Regions from separate parts of the Roseburia sp. 831b genome, predicted to be linked through region 3. Evidence: riboswitches for the same ligand, from Rfam matches in the RefSeq annotation. Region 3 holds a riboswitch; each other region holds the start of a gene.
The links. A riboswitch is a leader RNA that binds a small molecule or an ion and turns the genes downstream of it on or off. The one in region 3 is predicted to bind thiamine pyrophosphate.
Positions count from the first base shown of each region.

Region 1 (3,280 bases), 890 kb from region 3:
AAGAGAAGATAGGGCAAAGTAATAGGGGGCTTTGCTCTATTTTTTTAGGTAAAAAAAGTGGAATTCTATCGCTAGTGCGGTTACGAAAAAGATTTTATAATAAGTATAATCAAATGGGGGAAAAGGAATGACAGAGCAGAAAAAAAAGCTTGTAGAGGCGTGCATAGAGCGTGCAATTGCAGAACATGAGGTGGCAGGCGCATCGCTTTTGGTAATAAAAGATGGAAAAGAAGAACTTTATGTCGAACGAGGAAAGGCAGACTGTGAGACGGGCAGAGATTATGGGAGAGATACCATTGTCCGTCTGTATTCTGCAACAAAACCGATTACATCCGTAGCGGCAATGATTCTGATGGAGCGGGGGCTTCTCGATGCGGGGGCGTGGCTTTGTGATTATTTACCGGAATACGCAGACATGACCTGCGTCGATGGAGCAAACGTCATACCGTGCGGCCGGAATATTTTAATCAAAGAAGTGTTAAACATGACGTCGGGACTGGCGTACGGCGGGGATAACAGCAATGCCGGTTCCGTGGCAGCTGAAAAAGTATTTGAAGAATTAGACCGGCAGCTTTATACGGAGAATAAAAGAACAACCCGTGAAGTCGCACGGAAGCTTTCAGACTGCCCGCTTGCATTTGAGCCGGGCAGCAGATGGATGTATGGAACATCGGCAGACATCATGGGAGCGGTTGTTGAAGCGATAACAGGGATAAAGTTTGGCGAATTTTTACAGAAAGAAATCTTTGAGCCGCTTGGCATGCATGATACCGCATTTTATGTGCCAAAGGAGAAGCAGCACCGCCTTGCAAAAGTCTATGAACGTGTGGAAGGCGGCATGAAGGAATGCAGCATTAGGGAATGCCAGACGAATAATCTTGCCATCCGCTACACGCAGGATGTTCCACCGGCATTTGAATCGGGCGGAGCAGGTCTGGTATCCACAATCGATGATTATGCCAAATTTGCGCAGATGCTTTTACAAAAAGGAAGTTATCATGGAAAGCGGATTCTCTCGGAGCGCACCGTCGAATACATGACGCAGGCAGCGCTCATGCCGTGGCAGCAGGAGAGTATGAACCGTGCATGGGAAAGCTTAAACGGTTACACGTATGGGAATTTCCTGCGCATTTTAAAAGAACCGGAGAAAGCCAATATGTTCGGCACAAAAGGGGAATACGGCTGGGATGGCTGGCTTGGATTTTATTTTATCAACAGCCCGAAGGACAACCTTACAATGCTGCTTTCCTGTCAGAGAAAAGATGCCGGAACGATGCCGCTGACACGCAAATTAAAAAATATTGTGTGGAGCGAATTCTGCTAACAGTTTACAGTGCAAAAACAGCGTGTGGAGTAATAGTGCGAAAGGCTTGCAAAATGGAAAAAAATTCGTTATAATAATCTAGCTGATAATCAGCATAAAAAGAATAAATACGGGGGAGCTTGTTCATGCAGGCTGAGAGGAAGTAATCGAACTTCGACCCTTACACCTGATATGGATAATGCCATCGTAGGAAGTAAGAAGAGAATGCTTATAATGCGGAGGATACCATTTGGTGTCCTCCGTTTTTGCGTTGTTAGAAAACAGAAAAGAGGAAAAAGAATGAGTTACACAACACAGATGGATGCTGCCAGACAGGGCATTGTAACGCCGGAAATGCAGCAGGTTGCAGAAAAAGAACATATGGATGTGGAAAAATTACGTGGTTTGATTGCGGAAGGAAAGGCAATTATTCCTTGCAATAAAGTACATAAAGCAATTTCTCCGAGCGGAGTAGGTTCTGCATTGACTACAAAGATAAATGTAAACCTTGGTACATCCAGAGATATGAAAGACCTTGACATGGAGATGGAAAAGGTGAAAAACGCGGTTGACATGGGAGCAGAGGCTATCATGGACTTAAGTTCCTATGGTGATACCAGAAAATTCCGCCGCATGCTGACAGAGCAGTGCCCGGCGATGATTGGAACGGTTCCAATCTATGACGCAGTTGTTTACTATCACAAGGCACTTGGCAAAATTACATCACAGGAGTGGCTTGATATCGTAAGAATGCACGCAGAAGACGGTGTGGATTTCATGACGATTCACTGCGGAATCAACAAAGAAACAGCAAAGAAATTCAAGAAAAATAAACGTCTGATGAACATTGTTTCCCGTGGAGGTTCCATCATTTTTGCATGGATGGAGATGACCGGTGAGGAAAATCCATTCTATGAGCATTTCGATGAAATCTTAGACATCTGCCGTGAGTATGACGTGACATTAAGTCTTGGAGATGCCTGTCGTCCGGGATGTTTAGAGGATGCAACAGATGCTTCCCAGATTGAGGAATTAATCACCTTAGGTGAGCTGACCAAACGTGCATGGGAAAAAGACGTTCAGGTTATGATTGAAGGACCGGGACATATGCCGATGAATCAGATTGCAGCGAATATGGAGATTCAGAAAACACTTTGCCACGGCGCACCATTCTATGTGCTAGGACCTATCGTAACCGATATTGCGCCTGGATACGACCACATTACATCTGCAATCGGTGGAGCAATCGCAGCGATGAGCGGCGCATCTTTCTTATGCTATGTGACACCGGCAGAGCATTTACGTCTTCCGGATGTTGATGATGTAAAAGAAGGAATCATTGCAACCCGTATTGCAGCTCATGCAGCAGACATCGCAAAAGGACTTCCGGGAGCGATGGACTGGGATCACAAGATGGATGTGGCAAGAAAGAAATTAGACTGGGAAGCAATGTTCGACGTTGCAATCGACCCGGAAAAAGCACGCCGTTACCGTGCAGAATCCAAGCCGGAAAAAGAAGACACCTGCAGTATGTGCGGTAACTTCTGTGCCGTGAAGAACATGAACCGCATCTTAGACGGAGAAATTGTTTCTATTTTTGATGAATAAAATCAGATATTAGTATGCGTAAGCAGCTCGTAGGCATGCATATATGAAAAAGCGTAGTTATATAAGTTCTCCTGGTCAATCGACCAGAGAGAACTTATTTTTTTGAGCCGGTAGCGCACGGTATTCGGGTGCTGATAAATTTTTGCGGCGGTGGCAGCAATTTCACCGTTGCAGGAGACGAAGTCTGCTAAGGTCTGGAGCAGGTTTGAGGTGTATTTTTCATCATAGTGCGAGAGAATGGCAATTTTTTCCTGATAATCCTCTAAAAAGGCTGCATCAAAAAGCAGTGGCGTGACGAGCCGGTAAATGCCGCTTTCGGAAAAGAGAAGGACGCCGCTTTTCTGAAGCTGGCAGATACGGTTCGCGGTC
Region 1 covers NZ_CP135162.1:2,259,150-2,262,429, reverse strand. The annotation lists gene BIV16_RS10305 (serine hydrolase domain-containing protein) at 128-1,324, shown strand; TPP riboswitch at 1,426-1,534, shown strand; gene thiC (phosphomethylpyrimidine synthase ThiC) at 1,604-2,911, shown strand; gene BIV16_RS10295 (PucR family transcriptional regulator) at 2,914-3,280, opposite strand, start outside.
Region 1: it holds a riboswitch for thiamine pyrophosphate, as region 3 does, so the genes downstream of both, thiC (phosphomethylpyrimidine synthase ThiC) here and thiT (energy-coupled thiamine transporter ThiT) in region 3, are expected to answer to the same signal.

Region 2 (3,280 bases), 930 kb from region 3:
CATCGCCTCATAATCTGCGATTGCGCCAAAATTACAGACCAGAGCGGTGCTTCCTGCCGCAATCTCCTCCACCTCTAACGGATGGTGTGCCATCGTCACCGAGGCGCCCGCCGCAAGCAGCAGGTTTGCGCAGTCATTGACGGTCACCGCATTGGTAATACACTGCACGATAGGACGTTTTTCTATTATCTGATTCCGAATTGATATCAGTTTTTCTTCCATATTATTGCTCCAGACTTTCCTTCATTTTTCCAAGAATTCCGGTTTTCTTTAATGGCATAGTAAGAACTATCGCCAAAATGGTTCCACCACAGGTACTAATCAGAAATGGAACTACAAATGTAAATATTGCTGCTGCCTGGTTTCCCATCACAAAATATGCCACCGGATAGGAAAGCATTCCACCTAAAATTCCGGTTCCAAGCACCTCGCCGAGATAGGCAAAAGGCAGTTTTTTCCCATAGCGATAGAGAAGTCCTCCAAGCAATGCTCCGCACATACTGCCTGGAAAAGCAAGCGGGCTTCCAAGTCCAAGCAGATTTCGAATGACAGAAGCCGTAAAAGCCTGCGCAAGTCCCCACCATGGTCCCACGGTCACGGCACATAAAATATTGACAAGATGCTGAATTGGTGCACATTTTGAGCCAAACACCGGAAAAGAAAATAAGCTTCCTACCACTGCAATTGCTGCAAAAATGGCAGTTAATGTTAATTTTTTCAAGTTAAACGTTTTCATTTTGATACTCTCCTTTGATTGCAAATGCATGATTCATCGGACCGCTGCCCTTTCCAAGGTCAAGCATCGCTGCGAGTGCTCCGGAAATATAATTTTTCGCATAACAAACGGATGTTTCAAGGTCGTAGCCTTTTGCAAGATTCGACGCAATTGCTGAGGATAAGGTACAACCCGTGCCATGCGTATTCGGATTGTCAATCCTTTTTCCCTCAAACCAGACCGGTTTCTTTCCTTTTTGAAAAAGAAGGTCACTGGCATCATTTCTTTGATGGCCACCTTTTAATAAAACTGCACAACCGTAGCTGTCACAAATTTTTTCTGCTGCCTGTTCCATGTCCTCTTTCGTCTGAATCTCCATTCCGGACAATTCCTCTGCTTCCGGAATATTTGGCGTAATCACGGTTGCAATTGGAAATAGTTTTTCTTTTAGCGTAGAAATCGCCTCATCACTAATCAGCTTTGCACCGCTGGTTGCTACCATAACCGGGTCAACCACGATATTTTTTGCCTGGTACTCTGTTAATTTTTCTACAATCTTTTCGATGATTTCACAGGAAGAAACCATTCCTGTCTTGACCGCATCCGGTCGGATATCTGTAAAAATACTATCCAGCTGCGCCGCCAAAAAGTCCGGCGTTACCTCCATAATTCCTGTTACTCCTGTCGTATTCTGCGCGGTAAGTGCTGTGATTGCGCTCATCGCGTAGACTCCGTTTGCCATCATGGTCTTGATGTCCGCCTGGATTCCGGCTCCACCACTTGAATCACTTCCGGCAATTGTCAGTGCTGTCTTCATTGTCTCTTCCTCACTTTCTTTTGAAATCTGTGTGACAAAATATCTGATTCTAAATATTTATAGCGGATTTTATAAAAAAATATGGAAAATTTCTTTTTTGTGCAATGGAGATAAAACTCAAAAGTCGTTGAAGCCTCTGCTGAAAACGATTTTCGTATTCGGAGGTTTATCGGAATGTTTTGCACAACAGAAATTTGAAATATTCTTTTATGAAATCTGCTCAAATAATTAAAACCAGATATTTTTGCCGCACAGATTTCAATAAAAAAGTGCAGAAACCCAAATATAGATTTCTGCACAAAAAATTCTTCGGTATCTCCCTACGTTGGCATTATCCAAATCAGGTTCTGGGTTAAAGCATCCGCTTACTCTCAGCCCGCCTGCGCGAGCACCCCGTTTTCTTTTCTCCTGTTTTGACAGGAACTTTTTACAACAGTTTCATTATACCTGTTCTTTTTTTATTTGCAAGTCCTATCTTGCTTTTCCACCTTCTAGATAGTCACTTTCTTCTTCCATGACCTGCTCTTCTTTTTCTTTGAAAATCAGTCCGAAAATTCTACGAACCAGTGGTCCGGCAAAGAAAATCTGCCAGAAGAACGCCATTGGGAAATTGAGTGCTGTGGTCTCAAGCCAGACCGCAATCACTTCTTTTCCAGCATGTTTGAATAAAAGTGTTGCTGCAAGGCTCATGGATGGGCACATCAGGCATACTGTGATGGATGAGATTGCAAGGATAAGCATGATTGGCTTGTCCACGCCTGGTGTCACAATACGGAATGCAAGTTTTTTGGAAAGGCTTCCGAATAAAAAGAAATCCAGAATGAATGCGATTGGTCCCATAATAATCAATTCATGGAACGCATTTAAAAATACAACATTGCTCATTCCTCCCATATTCAGTGCAATATTGTAGCAAATCATGGCATAAACCATGACGAATACCATTAAAATGGTGAAAACGACTTCTTGTAATTTTGTTTTTGGCATAATAGATTCTCTCCTTTTCTTTTGTGGATTCGTGCGGGTGGCAAAAGATAGTTTGTAGTTTTCTAGATGGAAAATTAGATAAAGACAAATCTATTATGTTCCGATGTTCGAATATAAGAAAACCTAAGTATGCCTAACGAAAACTGTTTCATCATGACGTGACCGGCATTCAACGAGCCTTCCATGGCTCGTGAATCCTTGTTCTGCCATCCTTGGCAGAACATCACTAAAAAATGATAGGCATACTAAGATTTTCTAATATTCTTCCAAAGTCACAAAATTGCCTTGTCTTTATCCAATTTTCCCTCATAAAGTTACATACTATCTTTTGCCACCCGAACAAAAAAGCAGCCGAACAGCGGTCTTTGCGATCGCTGTTCGGCTGCACGTCGTAGCGCTATTATAGCATAGGAAATACCCTTGATATAATAGTTTAAATTGTACAAATTTTTGCTGAAATTAAATCAATTTCTTGTGGATTTTCATAGAACTAGGATTCCTGTGTAAAATGGTCACTGAGGCGTCCGGAAAGGTCTGTGATATTGGAAATCTCATTTTGCACACCTTGAACGGAATCTCTTTGGGAAGAAATACTTTCTGCAATGCTTGTAATCATTGCGGTGTTCTCCTCTGTTGTGGCAACAAGTGTCTCAATTTCTCCATGAATTTCTTCAAAATCACGTTTTACATTTTCAATGACCTGATATTCTTCACGCACAACATCATGTGCTTCGTGTGTGGTCGAGAGAATCGTCTCAAAC
Region 2 covers NZ_CP135162.1:2,219,333-2,222,612, forward strand. The annotation lists gene thiM (hydroxyethylthiazole kinase) at 1-222, opposite strand, end outside; gene thiW (energy coupling factor transporter S component ThiW) at 224-736, opposite strand; gene thiD (bifunctional hydroxymethylpyrimidine kinase/phosphomethylpyrimidine kinase) at 723-1,532, opposite strand; TPP riboswitch at 1,833-1,938, opposite strand; gene BIV16_RS10125 (DUF2798 domain-containing protein) at 2,004-2,519, opposite strand; gene BIV16_RS10130 (methyl-accepting chemotaxis protein) at 3,010-3,280, opposite strand, start outside.
Region 2: it holds a riboswitch for thiamine pyrophosphate, as region 3 does, so the genes downstream of both, thiD (bifunctional hydroxymethylpyrimidine kinase/phosphomethylpyrimidine kinase) here and thiT (energy-coupled thiamine transporter ThiT) in region 3, are expected to answer to the same signal.

Region 3 (3,280 bases):
AGCCGGTGGTGAAATCGGACATGTCATGGTGAATGAAGACGAAATCGAACTCTGTGGATGTGGAAAATGTGGATGTTTAGAGCAGTATGCATCAGCAACCGGAATTGTTCGTATTGCAAAAAGAAAGCTTGCAACTACAACCGCTGAGACATCTTTACGCAATTTTGATGAACTCACTGCAAAAGATGTTTTCGACGAAGCAAAAGCAGGAGATGCGGTTGCCGTTGGTCTTGTAGACGAAGTAGGTAAGATTTTAGGAACAGCACTTGCTAATATTGCATGTGTAGTAAACCCACAGGCATTTGTAATCGGCGGTGGAGTTTCAAAAGCTGGTAAGATTTTAACAGATAATATTGAAAAATATTATGTAGAAAGAACCTTCCATGCCTGCCGTGGTGCAAAATTCGAACTTGCATCCCTTGGAAATGATGCAGGAATGTATGGATGTGTCCGTATGTTGTTAGAAGACTAAAAAAGATGCAGGGATGTATCTGTGTATTGCCAGAGGTACAGAAATAAAAATCCACAGCTTACGAAGAACTATAAATTTCGTAAGTTGTGGATTTTTTCAAATTGACTGTTTTTGAGCAAGCAAATTTCTGGTTTCAAAAGTTATGTTTGCTTCATATGAGATATTTTTCAAAGTTTGACTTACACTTCTGCACGTGCCATTTTTTTCACATAAGCAAGGGCGCTTGCAACCGGTGGAAGTGAAATCAAAATCAAGGTTACAAGTGCCTCCGGTACTAAGTAGCTTGCCTGATAAGTTACGGAATAGACTAACGCCGGAGTTCCTTCTGGTGCGAAAGAACCGAAGAAAACAACACCGGAAATGGTGGAACAAATGAAACGTCCGATTACACCGACAACATATCCAATCTGTAAGCCCCATTTTTTCTTATAAAAGAAACCGGAGAGTCCTAAGGCGCCGAATGCAAGCGGGTAATCCAAAAGCATCTGCGGAATCGTGTAAAAGATTGGTTCCATGACAAACTGAACAAGACCATAGGCAAAACCGGTCATAAGTCCGATAGATGGACCGTACCAATAACCAATCAAAGCGATAAAGAGCATACTAAACAATGTGACAGAACCACCCATTGGAAGGTTGGCAAATTTAATCATAGAGGTCACAACTGCAAGTGCAATGGCAACTGCAGAGAATACAAGCTGCTTGGTTGTAATAGCCTTTTTGGTCTCAGCGCTCTTGTGACGAACGAGAAGTGAACCAATGATTAAGATTGCGATGATGGCAATGATAATCACAAGACCAATTGTAGTTAAATGTGCAGAGCCGTCATCCCAGGCTCCTTCTGGTGTTGCAAAAAAATTGTTCATAAAAAATCTCCCTTCATATTTCATGCCAGGAGGGAGTGATAAAAACGCTTCCTTACGCCGGTATTATCCGGTTCAAGTAATGAGGGTCGATGAAAATCATCTCTCAGCGTTGCAAAAAGCAATGCACCCCTAGCAGAAATATTTTATTGTGTGTAACGTGATAGGTTTAGGAAAACCTTCGTCGTTAAATATAGCAACGTTAAGAAATAAAGTCAAGGAAGATTGTCGAAAAATACAATCCGGTTCGCCAGAGGATGAAGATGGAAGTTGGTTGAAGAAAAATCGAAGCAGGTCAGAGCAATGGAGTAGAAAAAGCAGAAAACTTTTGAAAACACCTAAAGCCATTTAAGCAATGGAGTAGAAAACTGGGAAAAGTTGAAAAAGCACCTAAAGCCACCGAGCGAATGGAGTAGGAAACTGGGAAAAGTTGAAAAAACACCTAAAGTCATTTAAGCCATGGAGTAGAAAAAGTGTGAAACCGCTGAAAGCACCTAAAGTCCTCTAAGCAATGGAGTAGAGAACAAGATAAATGCTCAAAAATACCTAAAGGCGCCAAGGCAATGGAGTAGAAAATAAGATAAATGCTTGAAAACACCTAAAGTCATTTAAGCCATGGAGTAGAAAACAAGATAACTGCTTAAAAACACCTAAAGGCGCCAAGCCAATGGAGTAGAAAAAGTGTGAAATCGCTGAAAGCACCTAAAGTTCTCTAAGCAATGGAGTAGAGAATCCGGAAAATTACAAAAACCACCTAAAGTCGCCAGAACAAGGCGTTGGAGAAAGCAGGACGTATCTAGAATCTCTTAAAGAGCCAAAGTGAAGGGAGTGGAAAAGTTAGAAAACGTCTAAAACCATTTAAAGCCAAGTGCATACAATAATATAACTACAATAATAGTTATACATTCCTTTTTTATAACGAAAATTTGAAAATTTCTTGATTCTTAGGCAAGACATGGTATGATAAAAGTCGGGGAAAATTGTCATAAAAACTGGAAACTTGACTCGGACAGAAGTTTTTTGATTTATGACAGCAAAAAGGAGTATAACAATGACAACAGATGAAGCATTTAACGAGTTATTGGTGAAACTTTTCAAGGATATCACGGAGATTGAGGGAAGAGAACTGGTAACAGAGGAGTTCCATGACATCACGTATAACGATTTCCATATTATAGAAGGAATCGGTACGAAAGAGGCAAAAACCATGACTGGAATTGCCAAAAGCATGAATGTCACAACAGGCACCATGACAAAGGCAATTGAAGGTCTGACAGAAAAAGGTTATGTGACAAGGGAGCGAACCAAAGAGGACAAACGAATTGTCTTTATTTCATTGACGGAAAAAGGAAAACGGGCTTACGAACATCATGAGGCGTTTCATAATCGTATGATTAGCTCCATGAAAAATTCACTTTCCAGAGAAGAATTGACGGTTTTAGCTCATTCTATGGAGACGCTTACAAACTTTTTTCATGAAGTTTACGAAGAAAATAAGAAGAAATAGGAGAATACAATGAGTAGAGGGAATGCAGGAAAAAATAATTGGGCACTGTTTTTATTATTGTTAGCAGGAATTGTGCTTGGAGGCTTCCTTGGTTCACTTGCAGAGGGAGTACCATTTTTAAGCTGGTTAAATTACGGACAAAACTTCGGATTTGCAGAACCAATCGTGTTGAATCTTGGAATCTTGGTTCTGACATTTGGGCTGACCATTAAGATTACAATTGCAAGCATTATAGGTGTGTTATTAGCGATTATCATCTACCGACTTATGTAGTTGGATTGCATGAGCTTGTAATCAAGATGTGAGATTAAAAATTGTATAAGGAAGATTCTGCCAGGCAATGTGCTGTGGCAAGAAAAACAGGGTGTCAGGCGCTTGTATGTCTTGATGCCCTATTTTTTTACTTCATAAAAATAGGATAAATAAGAAAAATCAAGA
Region 3 covers NZ_CP135162.1:21,148-24,427, forward strand. The annotation lists gene BIV16_RS00085 (ROK family glucokinase) at 1-472, shown strand, start outside; gene thiT (energy-coupled thiamine transporter ThiT) at 652-1,338, opposite strand; TPP riboswitch at 1,371-1,479, opposite strand; gene BIV16_RS00095 (MarR family winged helix-turn-helix transcriptional regulator) at 2,387-2,842, shown strand; gene BIV16_RS00100 (DUF4321 domain-containing protein) at 2,852-3,115, shown strand.